DNA from 2 places in the Stenotrophomonas sp. Steno-C18 genome. Region 2 is predicted to be linked to the other one. Evidence: riboswitches for the same ligand, from Rfam matches in the RefSeq annotation. Region 2 holds a riboswitch; the other holds the start of a gene.

Evidence for each region. A riboswitch is a leader RNA that binds a small molecule or an ion and turns the genes downstream of it on or off. The one in region 2 is predicted to bind glycine.
Region 1: linked by a shared signal. The riboswitch ahead of gcvP (aminomethyl-transferring glycine dehydrogenase) and the one ahead of AC06FE_RS04985 (trimeric intracellular cation channel family protein) in region 2 are both predicted to bind glycine.

Annotation. Positions count from the first base shown of each region.
Region 1 covers NZ_JBWJOX010000004.1:144,328-151,596, reverse strand. The annotation lists gene AC06FE_RS10035 (M2 family metallopeptidase) at 1-1,498, shown strand, start outside; gene AC06FE_RS10030 (hypothetical protein) at 1,687-2,265, shown strand; gene AC06FE_RS10025 (hypothetical protein) at 2,628-3,044, opposite strand; gene AC06FE_RS10020 (multidrug effflux MFS transporter) at 3,115-4,335, opposite strand; glycine riboswitch at 4,662-4,770, shown strand; gene gcvP (aminomethyl-transferring glycine dehydrogenase) at 4,881-7,269, shown strand, end outside.
Region 2 covers NZ_JBWJOX010000002.1:101,046-108,314, reverse strand. The annotation lists gene trxC (thioredoxin TrxC) at 1-22, opposite strand, end outside; gene AC06FE_RS05005 (3-deoxy-7-phosphoheptulonate synthase) at 378-1,451, shown strand; gene AC06FE_RS05000 (hypothetical protein) at 1,606-2,049, shown strand; gene AC06FE_RS04995 (GIY-YIG nuclease family protein) at 2,068-2,328, shown strand; gene AC06FE_RS04990 (YegP family protein) at 2,451-2,789, shown strand; gene AC06FE_RS04985 (trimeric intracellular cation channel family protein) at 2,938-3,555, opposite strand; glycine riboswitch at 3,642-3,748, opposite strand; glycine riboswitch at 3,762-3,851, opposite strand; gene AC06FE_RS04980 (acetyl-CoA hydrolase/transferase family protein) at 4,000-5,514, opposite strand; gene glnE (bifunctional [glutamate--ammonia ligase]-adenylyl-L-tyrosine phosphorylase/[glutamate--ammonia-ligase] adenylyltransferase) at 5,798-7,269, shown strand, end outside.

The DNA.
Region 1 (7,269 bases), on a different contig from region 2:
GAAGGTACTGGCCACCTCGCGCGACTACGACAAGCAGCTCGATGCCTGGCAGGGCTGGCAGTCCACCGCCGTGCCGTCGCGCGCCAACTACCAGCGCTTCGTCGAACTGGTCAACGAAGGCGCCCGCGAACTGGGCTATACCGATGCTGGCCAGATGTGGCGCAGCGGCTACGACATGCCGGCCGACCAGGTTGGCCCGGAAACCGATCGCCTGTGGGAGCAGGTCAAGCCGCTGTACGAGCAGGTGCATTGCTATACCCGCGCCAAGCTGGACAAGGAATACGGCAAGGACAAGGCGGAAGTTGGCGGCGGCATGATCGCCGCGCACCTGACCGGCAACATGTGGCAGCAGGATTGGAGCAACCTGTGGGACATGACCGCGCCGTACCCGAACGCGGGCAGCTTGGACATCACCGCCGCGCTGGAAAAGCAGTACCAGACCAACCTCAGCGCCGCCCTGGCCAAGGCCGGTGGCAGCGACCCGGCGAGCCGCTTCAAGGCACAGCGTGACGCGGAGCTGGCCACCGCCCGGCAGATGACCGAGCGCGCGCAGGATTTCTACGTGTCGCTGGGCATGCCCAAGCTGCCGGAGAGCTACTGGCAGAACACCCAGTTCATCAAGCCGATGGACCGCAACGTGGTCTGCCACGCCAGCGCCTGGGACATGAACATGGGCGGTGACGGCAAGGATGTCGGCCCGGACGTGCGCACCAAGATGTGCATCACCCCGACCGAGGAAAACTTCACCACCATCTACCACGAGCTGGGCCACATCTATTACGACCTGGCCTACAACCCGCTGCCGCCGCTGTTCCAGGGCGGTGCCAACGACGGCTTCCACGAGGCCATCGGTGACACCATCGTGCTGGCGATGACGCCGAAGTACCTGAACTCGATCGGTCTGGTCGGTGCGCAGCAGGAAAGCCGCGAGGCCACCATCAACGCGCAGATGCGCATGGCCATGTCCGGCGTGTCATTCCTGCCGTTCGGCCTGATGATCGACCGCTGGCGCTGGGGCGTGTTCGACGGTTCGATCAAGCCGGACCAGTACAACCAGAAGTGGTGGGAACTGAAGGCCCAGTACCAGGGCGTGGCCCCGGCCAGCGCACGCGGCGAGGAGTTCTTCGACGCCGGCGCCAAGTACCACGTGCCGGGCAACACCCCGTACCTGCGCTACTTCCTGGCGCGCATCCTGCAGTACCAGTTCTACAAGGGCCTGTGCGATGCGTCCGGTTACACCGGCCCGCTCAACGAGTGCAGCTTCTATGGCAACAAGGAAGCCGGCCAGAAGTTCTGGGCGATGCTGAGCAAGGGCTCCAGCCAGCCGTGGCAGGCCACGCTCAAGGAGCTGACCGGCAACGACAAGCTCGACGCCGGCCCGATGCTGGAATACTTCGCCCCGCTGCAGGAATGGCTGAAGCAGCAGAACGAAGGCCAGATGTGCGGCTGGACGGCAGCACCGCCGGCAGCCGTCGCCGCACCGACGAGCACGCCGTAAACACGACGGACCGGGTTGACCACGAAGGGCGCCGTTTCGGCGCCCTTCGTTCATCCACGGTCAGGCGCATGACGGAGATCATGCGGATGCGGGCCAGGCTCCACCGGCCCGACATTGACAGCCCGCATTGGCATGAACATCTTGCCCGCCTACTCCTGGAGACCCGAATGCCCCCTGCAGCGCGCACCGTGCTTTTCCTCCTGCTCGCCACGCAGACTGCGGCCGGATGGGCGGCACAACACACCGAGCCCCTCCGCGTCGGCTACACCGAACGCGATCGCGCCTTCGGCTTCACGTTCACACCGCCGGCGGGCAAGGACTGGAAACAGGACAAGTGGGGCAGCGGAAACCTCAGCGTCGACTGGAACGCGGGCTCGACCACCGACAGCAGGAAGATCGAGGCCTACATGACCCGGCCCGATGTCCCGACCAGCCCCCTTTCCGGCTACATCGAGAACATCCGGCGCAAGCTGGAGCAGGACTTCTCCAACAGTCCCGTCGCCACCATCAACCACCTGCAGGTAAGCGAATACCCGGCGGACAAGCGCTGCGCCAGCATCCACCTGCGGCTTGAGCTGCGGCAACCCGCCGCCGATGGACAACGGCAATGGGCCGAGCAATACACCTTGTCCTGCGGTTCGCCGCGCTACGCCGATGTTGGCTACGAGCTGCGCTACTTCCACCGCTACACCGACGCTCACCGCGACCCGAACCTGCAGGCCAAGGCCGAGCAGGTGCTGGGCAGCATGCGGATCGAAGAGGACTGATTACCGGGCCAGGCAGCTGGATGGAAGGCCGCTCCTGCGGATCCCTGGCGACCGGGTCGGTGTGCCATCGGGGCCCATGGCGTCATCGTTGCCGCTTTTCCCGGCACCGTTGCCACTTCCCGCGGCATCGCTGGAACATCCCACCCGATGCCTGCCATCCGAAGCGGCATGACTGACGCTTTTTTCGACATCCGTGCCGCTTCAACGGGCAATGCCGGCGCCCCATGTGACATCACAGGCATAGGGGCGACATCGCTGCACCTTGAAGGGATGGGCCTGCCGCTCCAGGTGACACGCCTGCCGCAGAAACAACAAAGGCGCCCTGGGCGCCTTCGCTGATCCGGCAACTTCCCCGCAGACGCTCAATGCGTGCCAGCGGCGCTCTTCGCGCCCACGCCCAGCTCACCGGCCAGGTTGCGCTTGTAGGTGTCGAAATCGATACCCTGCTCGGCTACCTCCGCGTGCGCGGCGTCCTTCAGTGCGTCGGAATACATCAGGCGCACCGGGGTGTTGTTGTTCTCGTGCCATTCGGCGGCCTGCATGATCAGCGCCAGCACGCGTGCGGCGCTGGTGGTCTCCCCGGCGATCTTGCCGTCCATGCCCAGCACCCACTCGCCGTCGCGGCGGACGATGCCCGCCAGCAGGCTGCGCTGCTGGTCACGCAGTTCGGCGTGCGGCTCGACCTTGGCCTTCGGTGCCGGGTTGGCCTCGGCCTGGTTGCGGGCGCGCTCGGCCAGTTTCTTCTTCGCCTCGCGGCGGCCCTTGGATTGAATCGACATCGTGATGTGCTCTTTGCCGTCGCCGCTGATGGCGGCAGGGATAGTGTCCCCGATCGGGGGTGAAGATGGATCAGGCCGCCGGGGTGTTGCGTTGGGCGCGCTGGCTGATGCGCTCCCACTTCCACATCAGCCCGCTACCCAGCGCGAACAACGCCGCGCCGATGGCCAGGCTCAGGCCACTGCGGCTGAGCAGCGGCGACAGCACGCCGGCGATGACCGCATTGGTCACCAGCGTGCTGAAGGCCTGCATCGAGGAGGCCGTGCCGCGCTGGCGCGGGTACATGTCCAGGATCGCCAGGCTCAGGATCGGGAAGATCAGCGCCACGCCGAACGAATTGAGGGTCAGCGCCAGCACCGCCCACGGCACGCTCATCTGCGGGGCCAACGCGTTGTAGGCGATGTTGTAGACCGCCGCCACCGCCATGAACGCATAGCCGATCCGCACCGCGCGCGCGCCGGCGATGCGCCCGGCCGCGCGGCCGGAGGCATAGGCGCCCAGCGCCATGCCGCCGATGGTCGGGATGAACAACCAGGCGAACTGCTGCTCGTTCAGGTGCAGCAGGTCCAGGATGAAGGCCGGTGCCGAGGCGATGTACAGGAACAGCCCGCCAAAGCCCAGCGAGCCGGCCAGGGCCAGGCGCAGGAAGCGCGGGTTGACCGCGATGCTCCAGTAATCCTGGGCCAGCCGTGCCGGGCGCAGGCTCAGCCGGGCCTGCGGCGGGTGGGTTTCCGGCAGCCACAGGCAGGTAACCACCAGCAGCAGCGTGGAGAACGCCACCAGGAACCAGAAGATGCCCTGCCAATGGCTCCAGCCCAGCAGCCAGCCACCGATGATCGGGGCGATGGCCGGGGCGATGGAAAAGATCATCGACACCTGGCTCATCAGCCGCTGGGCGTCGTCGCCGTCGTACAGGTCACGGATGACCGCCCGGCCGATGATGTAGCCCACGCCGGCGGACAGGCCCTGCAGGCCGCGGAACAGCAGCAGCGAGCCCATGTCGCGCGACAGCGCGCAGCCGATCGAGGCCAGGATGAACACCACCAGCCCACCGATGATCACCCGCTTGCGGCCCAGCGCATCGGACAGCGCGCCGTGGACCAGGCTCATCAGCGCATAGGTGAGCAGGTAGACGCTGATGACCTGCTGCATGGCCAGTTTGTCGGCGCCCATCTGCGCGCCGATCTGCGGGAACGCGGGGAACACCGCGTCGATGGCGAACGGGCCGAACATCGACAACCCGGCCACCAGTGCGGCGATCCGTCGCAGCGAAACCTGCTTGCTTGCTTTCATGGCTTCCTGTGGAACAACGTGCATCGGCACCGGCAGGCACACCGGTGCGGGAGGGAAAATGAACAGGGCCGGACACGGTAACGCCGCGCGGCCATATCGCGCCTGTTTATCCGGACATGAACCCGCGTCAGCCCGCGGTACCGGCCTCCCCGCCCACCGCGTGCAACGCGCGATCCTCGGGCCGGGAACGGAATGGTAATCCAAGCCGGTGCGCAGGTCTGCCCCGGGCTATAATCGGCCAGCTGTACGAACACGGTGGGAGAAGCGGCTGACCCCGCTGCCGAAGGCGCAAACGCCCGTAAATCGCTCAGGCCCGATACCACCTGCACCAAAACTCTGGAGAGACCGGTTCAATCCGGCGCCGAAGGGGCACGAAGCACACGATCCTCGTCGCGTTGCTTCCAAACTCTCAGGCAAAAGGACAGAGGGGCGCGAGGCAAGCCACCGGCTTGCCGGCCGTGATGCCGCCTGCGCGGCAGCAGGGCCGTACCGGTGCTTGCCTGGCTCACCGCCCCAGCCCTGCATGCCTTCTCCGGACGTCAGCCATGACCCAGAACACCCCTTCGCTGCGCGAACTCGAACACTCCTCCGCGTTCGTCGACCGCCACATCGGCCCCAACGATGCCGAAATCGCGCAGATGCTGCGCACCGTTGGCCATGATTCGCTTGAAGCCCTGACCGACGCCATCGTGCCGGGCTCGATCAAGTCGCCGGCACCGCTGGCGCTGCCCGAATCGCTCACCGAGGTCGAGGCGCTGGCCAAGATCCGCGCCATCGCCGGCAAGAACAAGGTGCTGCGCAGCTTCATCGGCCAGGGCTACTACGGCACCCACACGCCGAACGTGATCCTGCGCAACATCCTGGAGAACCCGGCCTGGTACACCGCCTACACCCCGTACCAGGCGGAGATCTCGCAGGGTCGCATGGAAGCGCTGATCAACTTCCAGACCCTGGTCGCCGACCTGACCGGCATGGAGATCGCCAACGCCTCGCTGCTGGACGAAGCCACCGCTGCCGCCGAGGCGATGACCCTGGCCAAGCGTTCGGCCAAGTCCAGGTCCAAGGTGTTCTTCGTGCACGACGCCGTGCACCCGCAGACGCTGGAACTGCTGCGCACCCGCGCCGAGCCGATGGGCATCGAGCTGCAGGTCGGCACCCCGGCCGAAGCCATGACCGCCGACGTGTTCGGCGTGCTGCTGCAGTACCCGGACACCACCGGCCACATCGGTGACCACAAGGCGCTGGTCGAGGCCATCCACGCCCGCCAGGGCCTGGTCGCCGTGGCCACCGACCTGCTCGCGCTGACCCTGATCGCCGCTCCCGGTGAATGGGGCGCGGACATCGCCATCGGCAACAGCCAGCGTTTCGGCGTGCCGTTCGGCTTCGGTGGCCCGCATGCGGCGTTCATGGCCTGCCGTGACGCCTACAAGCGCTCGATGCCGGGTCGCCTGATCGGCGTGTCGGTCGATGCCGAAGGCAAGCCGGCCTACCGCCTCACCCTGCAGACCCGTGAGCAGCACATCCGCCGCGAGAAGGCCACCTCCAACATCTGCACCGCGCAGGTGCTGCTGGCGGTGATGGCCTCGATGTACGCCGTCTACCACGGCCCGGAAGGCCTGCTGCGCATCGCCCGCCGCACCCACCGCCTGGCCGCGATCCTGGCCAGCGCGCTGCGCACGGCCGGTGTTGCTGTGGGCAATGACTTCTTCGATACCCTGCACGTCACCGGCGTCGACGCCGCGGCGGTACAGGCCAAGGCCGTGGCCGCGGGCATCAACGTGCGCGTGATCGATGCCGGCGCGGTCAGCATCAGCTTGGACGAAACCGCCACCCGCGCCGACATCGTCGCGCTGGGCCAGCTGTTTGGTGCCACGGTCGACGTGGATGCACTGGACGCCGCCACCGCCGATGCCCTGCCCAAGGGTCTGCTGCGCACCAGTGCGTTCCTGACCCACCCGGTGTTCAACACGCACCACAGCGAGCACGAGATGCTGCGCTACCTGCGCTCGCTGGCCGACAAGGACCTGGCGATGGATCGCACCATGATCCCGCTGGGCAGCTGCACCATGAAGCTCAACGCCACCGCCGAGATGATCCCGGTGACCTGGCCGGAGTTCGCCAACATCCACCCGCTGGCACCGGCCGACCAGGCGCAGGGCTACAAGGAACTGATCGACGGGCTGGAAGCGATGCTGGTCGAATGTACCGGCTACGACGCGGTGAGCCTGCAGCCGAACTCCGGCGCGCAGGGCGAATACGCCGGCCTGCTGGCGATCCGCGCCTACCACCGCTCGCGCGGCGAAGGCCATCGCGACATCTGCCTGATCCCGGATTCGGCGCACGGCACCAACCCGGCCTCGGCGCAGATGTGCGGCATGACCGTCGTCGTCACCAAAACCGATGCCAACGGCAACGTCGACGTCGAGGACATCCGCCGCAACGCCGAGAAGTACAGCGACCGCCTGGCCGCGATCATGATGACCTACCCGTCCACGCACGGCGTGTTCGAGGAAGAGGTGGTCGAGATCTGCCAGATCATCCACCAGCATGGCGGTCAGGTGTACACCGACGGCGCCAACATGAACGCCCTGGTCGGCGTGGCCAAGCCCGGCAAGTGGGGCTCGGACGTGTCGCACCTGAACCTGCACAAGACCTTCTGCATCCCGCACGGCGGCGGCGGCCCGGGCGTGGGCCCGTGCGCGGTCAAGTCGCACCTTGCCCCGTTCCTGCCGGGCAAGCTCGGTGACAACGGCCCGGTCGGCATGGTCAGCGCGGCCAGCTTCGGCAGCGCCTCGATCCTGCCGATCAGCTGGATGTACATCACCCTGATGGGCACCGCCGGCCTGCGCAAGGCCACCCAGGTGGCACTGCTCAATGCCAACTACATCGCCAAGCGCCTGGCCCCGCACTACAAGACGCTGTACACCGGCCGCA
Region 2 (7,269 bases):
GGTCGGGGCTCGGGGTGCTCATCGGCATGTGGGACAGGAGTGGACTGCGCTGCAGTATGTGGCCGCCGGGGTGAAGCGCGGCGACCGGGGCCGGCCCACGACGGCGCTGGATGAACGAAACCACCGCCGCGTCCGTTGCGGCTGTAACTGTCGCATTGCACAAAAAAGCGTGTTATCAATGCATCCCATGAACGCAGCCCGCGCCAGCTTTTACTTTTGGTATTACTTTCCGAAGCCGCTGGCGGAGGAAGGACTGCGCTCACCCTGAAGAAACCTTCAGACGCATTCCCGAAAAGCCGCCAGCGAACCTGGCGGCTTTTTTCATGCCGCCAACGCTGGGGCCACACCCTTCACGATCTGGATTGGAGACCCCCGCAATGCCCCCCCACACCGACGACCTGCGCATCCGCAAACTTGAACCGCTGACCCCGCCGGCCCAGCTGCTGTCGCTGCTGCCCTGCGACGAGGAGGCCTCGCAGACCGTGGCCGATGCCCGCGCCGCGCTGCACCGCATCCTGCACGGCCAGGACGACCGCCTGGCCGTGGTGGTCGGCCCGTGTTCCATCCACGACCCGGTCGCGGCGATGGAGTACGCCCAGCGCCTGCGCCCGCTGCGCGATGCGCTCGGCGGCGAGCTGGAGATCGTCATGCGCGTGTACTTCGAGAAGCCGCGCACCACAGTCGGCTGGAAGGGCCTGATCAACGACCCGGACCTGGACGGCAGCTTCAACATCAACAAGGGCCTGCGCGTGGCGCGCGGCCTGCTGCGCGACATCAACCGCCTCGGCCTGCCGGCGGGCGTGGAGTTCCTGGACGTGATCTCGCCGCAGTACATCGCCGACCTGGTGGCCTGGGGCGCGATCGGCGCGCGCACCACCGAAAGCCAGGTGCACCGCGAGCTGGCCTCCGGGCTGTCGTGCCCGGTGGGCTTCAAGAACGGCACCACCGGTGACGTGAAGATCGCCGCCGACGCGGTCGGCGCAGCCTCGCACCCGCACCACTTCCTGTCGGTGACCAAGGAGGGCGGCACCGCCATCGTGGCCACCCAGGGCAACCCGGACTGCCACGTGATCCTGCGTGGCGGCAAGGCGCCCAACTACGACGCGGCCAGCGTGCAGGCGGCCAGCGAGGTGCTGGGCAAGTCGCAGCTGCCGGCGCGGTTGATGATCGACGCCAGCCACGCAAACAGCAGCAAGAAGCCGGAGAACCAGCCGCGCGTGATCGAGGACATCGCCGGCCAGCTGGAGGGCGGTGAGCAGCGCATCGTCGGGGTGATGATCGAGAGCCACCTGGTGGCCGGCCGCCAGGAGCTGGTCCAGGGCCAGCCGCTGGTCTACGGGCAGAGCATCACCGACGGCTGCATCGACTGGGACAGCACCGTGCAGGTGCTTGAGCGGCTGGCCGAGGCCGTGCGTGGGCGCCGCCAGGCACAGCTGGAAGCGGCCGCCTGACTGGGCCAAGCGTGACAGCCACACTGGCACGCACCGGCCAGTCCAAGTAATTTACGCGGCGGGAGGCGCAACGCCTCCCGCCTGCTGTGGTCTCAGGGGAGAGCGCCTCACGCGGCAGGAAGCCTAGAAATCACCGCTTATGGAGAAGGAAGTGATGCGTATCCGTACGTGCAGTATGGTGCTGGCAATGATGCTGGTGCCGACCGTGGCGATGGCCAAGAGGGAAGTCGTGGATTCGGGCAGTGGCTGCCTGCAGAACCTGGCGGTGAGCGGTGGCTTCACCACCGGCAAGCAGTTCCTGGCCTCCACCGACCACGAAGGCATCAGCTACCCCGAGGCTTTCCGCAAGACCGTGGCCGCGATCGAGGCCGAGGGGCTGGTGGGTGTCTCGCCGAACGAGCAGACCGGCTACATCGCCGCCGAGCAGACGGTGCGCGGTGGCGGTGGCTCCACCGTGCCGCTGCGCACCACCGTGCGCCGCCAGAACGACGGCACCATCCGCGTCGAGGTGCGTTTCAGCATCAAGGGCGGCCAGCTGACCTCCAACAAGGCGGTGGGTGAAGGCCTGTGCAAGATCGCCGACGCGGCGAGCCTGTAACAGCGGGCGGGAGCGCGCGTGGGTAACGGTGCCTGGTTCCTGTACCTGCTGGAATGCCGCGATGGCAGCTACTACGCGGGTATCAGCACCGATGTACAGGCGCGCTTCCAGGCCCATCTGGCCGGCAAGGGCGCGCGTTACACGCGCGCGCACCCGCCGCTGCGGGTACTGGGCATGCGCCCGTACGCCGACCGTGCCGCCGCCTCGCGCGCGGAATGGCAGATCAAGCAGCTCCCCCGCCAGCACAAGCTGGCGTGGCTGGAGCGGGCTGGGGATTGAGGTAGAGTCTGGCTTGCAGCCGCCGTTCCGGGCGGCGCCAACGCCCGGGCAGCCGGGCACCATAGCCACGCATGCGGCTGTCCAGCGGCATGTCGGCATCGTCCTCAAGCGGAGGGTTCGTGATGGCAGGTTGGTACGAGTTGGAGAAGAGCAAGGACGGGCAGTTCTACTTCGTGCTCAAGGCAGGCAACGCCGAGGTGATCCTCACCAGCGAGCGCTACACCACGCGCGCGTCGGCCGAGAACGGCATCGCCTCGGTGCAGAAGAACAGCCCCGATGAAGCGCATTACGAGCGCAAGACCAGCAGCGATGGTCGACACCATTTCAATCTCAAGGCCGCCAACCACCAGGTGATCGGCAGCAGCCAGCTGTACGCATCGCAGGCCGCGCGCGAAGCCGGCATCACCAGCGTCAAGGGCAATGGGCCGAGCACGACGGTGAAGGACAAGACGGCGGGGTAGTTGGGTTTTGCCCTCACCCCAACCCCTCTCCCGCGTGCGGGAGAGGGGCTTTGAAACTGCAGTTGCGCCGATCACTTCAAGCTGTCGTGAACCTGGCCCCTCTCCCGCACGCGGGAGAGGGGTTGGGGTGAGGGCAGCACCGGCCAGCTCAATGCACCTCATCCTGGTAGACGAACTTGGGCATCTCCCAGCGGTAGCGGATGGCCAGCAGGCGCAGTGCGAAACCGCCCAGCAGGCAGCACACGATCGCGGTGTCGTCGGCCACCTGCCAGTGCAGCAACAGCAGGTAGGCCGCACCGGTGAGCAGCGAGATGATCGCGTACAGCTCCTTCTGGAAGATCAGCGGCACCTCGTTGCAGAGGATGTCGCGCAGCACGCCGCCGAACGCGCCGGTGAGCATGCCGGCGATCAGCACGATCTGCGGCGCATGCCCGGCTTCGCGCGCGATGGCGCAGCCGATCAGGGTGAAGGCGATCAGGCCCAGCCCGTCCAGCACCAGGAAGGTGCTGCGGAAATGGTGCATCCAGCGCGCCAGCCAGGTGGCGACCAGCGCCGCGCAGACGGTGAAGCCCAGGTACTCGGGGTGCTTCACCCAGCCCAGCGGGTAGTGGCCAAGCAGGATGTCGCGCAGTGAGCCGCCGCCCAGGGCGGTGACGCAGGCGATCATGACCACGCCGAACAGGTCCATGCGGCGCCGGCCGGCGGCCAGCGCGCCGGTCATGGCTTCGGCGGAAATGGCGATCAGGTAGATGAGGGAAAGCAGCATGCTGTGGGTTCCAGGCAGAGCGGTGGGGCCGGCCACGCGCCTGCCGCCACCCCTGCCTGGGCAAGGATGGGACTGCGTTGACCGGTGCCGCTCCCGCTGTCCCTTGTGCCTGAGAGTTCAGCGGCGATGGCCGCGTGCCCCTTCGGCGGATTGCACGGACGGTGTCCGGCAACCTCTCTCCAGCTCGGCGTATCGGATGCATGGTTGGTGGGATTCCAGCCCACCGGCCTGAGCGATCATGGGAGCCTGCGCCTTCGGCGGGCGCCAGCGTGGCGCCTCTCTCCTGCATCCGGGTGCCAGTGTAACTGCTGCATTGCAGCATGAACTGGCCGGATCTGGCAGTCCGCGCCTGTCGGTGGCACTGCTCCCACATGAAAGCAGCCGGCGGCGGGGCCGTCGGCTGCTTCGGTGCTGCGACTGCATGCCCGCTGCCGCGGGCGTTGCTCAGGCCTTCATGCTGCCCGTGTCGATGTAGCGCTGGTGCCAGGACAGCGCTTCGGGCAGCAGGTGCGGGGTGTGCTTGCCGTAGCTGTCGCGGCAGGCGCGGTCGAAGTAGTCGTTGAGCTGGTCGCGGTAGCCCGGGTGCGCGCAGTTGTCGATCACCTGGCGGGCGCGGGCGCGCGGCGGCAGGCCGCGCAGGTCGGCCAGGCCCTGCTCGGTGACGATGATCGAGACGTCGTGCTCGGTGTGGTCGACGTGGCTGACCATCGGCACGATCGCCGAGATGCTGCCGCCCTTGGCCATCGACGGGCTCAGGAAGGTGGACAGGAAGCCGTTGCGGGTGAAGTCGCCCGAACCGCCGATGCCGTTCATGATGCGGCTGCCCATGACGTGGGTGGAGTTCACGTTGCCGTAGATGTCCACCTCGATCATGCCGTTCATGCCGATGCAGCCCAGCCGGCGCACCAGCTCCGGGTGGTTCGACATTTCCTGCGTGCGCATGATGATGCGGTCGCGGTAGAACCGGATGTTGCGCTTGAACTCCTCGTTCGCCTCCGGGCTCAGCGCGAAGCCGGTGCACGAGGCGTACTCGAGCACGCCGGACTTGAGCAGGTCCAGCATGCCGTCCTGGATCACCTCGGTGAACGCACTGAGCCCGCGCAGGCCACTGTCGGCAAGGCCGGCGAGCACGGCGTTGGGGATGTTGCCCACGCCCGACTGCAGCGGCAGCAGGTTGTGCGGCAGGCGGCCCTTGGCCACTTCGTGCTTGAGGAACTCGATCAGGTGGCCGGCGATCAGGCGGCTGTCCTCGTCGATCGGCTTGAACGGGCTGTTGCGGTCCGGGCCATTGGTGCGCACCACCGCCACGATCTTGTCCGGGTCCACGTCCAGCGTGGTCTGGCCGATGCGGTCGTTGGCGTGGATCAGCGGGATCGGCTTGCGGTGCGGCGGCAGCGCGGTGCCGTAGTAGATGTCGTGCATGCCCTCGATGTCGGCGGGCTGCCACTCGTTGACCTCGATGATCACCTTCTTGGCCAGGTCCAGCCAGGTCTTGTTGTTGCCGACCGAGGTGGACGGCACCAACGCACCATCGGCGCGGATGGCCGAGACCTCGACCACGGCGGTGTCGATCTCGCCGTAGAAACCGAACCACACGTGCTGGGCGACGTGCGAGAGGTGGATGTCGATGTAGTCCAGCTTGCCGTCGTTGATGCGCTTGCGCGCATCGGGGTCGGTCTGGAACGGCATGCGCATGGCGATGCCGTCGGCCTTGGCCAGCGCGCCGTCCAGTTCGGGCGCGGTGGAGGCACCGGTCATCAGCTTGATCTGGAACGGCAGGCCTTGCGCATGCACGTCCTCGATGCGCTTGGCCAGCGCCATCGGCACCGCCTTGGGGTAGCCCGAACCGGTGAAGCCGCTCATGGCGACGGTTTCGCCCGGCTGGATCAGCGCCGCGGCTTGTTCGGCGGAGACGATGCGGTCGCGCAGGCGCGCGTCCAGGATGCGTTCGACAGACATGACGACTACGGGTTGTTGTGGGGACCGTCGATTATCGCCCTTCCCGCGGGGCTGGGGGGTTCTACCTTGGTGGGATGGTTTTTGTGGCCCGCAGGCTCTTGTACCGCCAAGTACTGTTTTGCACTGCAGCGTGCAAGTTGCTTCCGCAGGCCGCACGATCACCCTGCATCCCGACGTGGGGGAGGGAGCAAAGCCCGCTGACAGTTCGCTGTCAGCGGGCTTTTTTAATGGCCGATCGCCGCAGATGGCGACCGCTGGCATGCGCAGATGCCAGAATCGGCGGATGGAAAATTCCCCCGCCGCAGTTCCTGAATACGTTGCCCCGGTGATTGACCGGGCCTTGGCCCGCCTCAAGCTGGCGTTGCCGGACCCGGCGCGCTGGCCGCCGTCGCAGGACGTCGAGGCGGGGCTGCGCCGGCTGGCCATCGCCAGCGACTTCGCCATCGACACGCTGTGCCGGCAGCCGGAGCTGCTGGAGCGGCTGGCCGCCCCCGATCCGGCCCCGGTCCCGTTGCCCGGACTGGACCCGCTGCAGCCCACCGCCTGGCCCACCCAGCTGCGCCGCTACCGCGCGGCGGCCTCCACCCGGTTGATCTGGCGCGACCTGCAGGGGCTGGATGACGTGGACGCCACCCTGGCCGGGGCCACCCGGCTGGCCGAGGACTGCCTGCAGCTGGCGCTGGCCGCGCTGGAGCAGGAATTCGCCAGCCGCCACGGCGTGGTGCGCAGCGCCGACGGCGGCGTGCAGCGGCTGGTGGTGTTCGGGCTGGGCAAGCTCGGCGGCGGTGAGCTGAATTTCTCCTCCGACATCGACCTGGTCTACGCCTACCCGGAAGGCGGCGAGTCCGACGGCGCGCGTCCGCTGGCGGCCGAGGAGTACTTCGCGCGGTTGGGCCAGCGCCTGGCCCGGCTGCTGGATGAAACCACCGCCGAAGGCTTCTGCCACCGCGTCGACCTGCGCCTGCGCCCATTCGGCACCGCCGGGCGGGTGGCCTTGTCGTTCGCCGGCATGGACCAGTACTTCCAGCGCGAGGGCCGCGACTGGGAGCGCTATGCCTGGATCAAGGCGCGCGCCGTGGCCGGTGACATCGCCGCCGGCGAGGCCTGGCTGGAAACGCTGCGGCCGTTCGTCTACCGCCGCTACCTGGATTTCACCGCGCTCGATGGCCTGCGCGAGATGAAGGCGGCCATCACCGCCGAGGTCGCGCGCAAGGACCGCGTGGACGACATCAAGCGCGGCCCCGGTGGCATCCGCGAGATCGAGTTCCTGGCCCAGGCGCTGCAGTTGATCCGCGGCGGCCGCGAGGCGGCGCTGCGCGAGCGGCGCCTGCTGCCGGCACTGCGCGCGCTGATGGATGCCGGGCAGATGGCCGAGCAGGATGGCCAGGACCTGATCAGCGCCTACCGTTTCCTGCGGCGCGTGGAAAACCGCCTGCAGATGCTGCGCGATGCGCAGACCCACAGCCTGCCGACCGACCCGCTGGACCGCGAGCGCATCGCGCTGGGCCTGGACTACGCCAACTGGGAGGCGCTGCTGCGGGCGCTGGATGCGCAACGCCAGCGCGTGGGCACCGAGTTCGGCGCGTTGCTGGCCCCGCGCCAGGGCCAGGCCGCGCCCGATGCGCTGGCCAGCTACTGGCGCGTGCTGCCCGGTGGCGGCAGCGCCGAGGTGCTGGCCGAGGCCGGTTTCGCCGATGCGGCCGGTGCCGACCAGTCGCTGCGTGAGTTCGCCCAGTCGCTGGGCGTGAAGTCGCT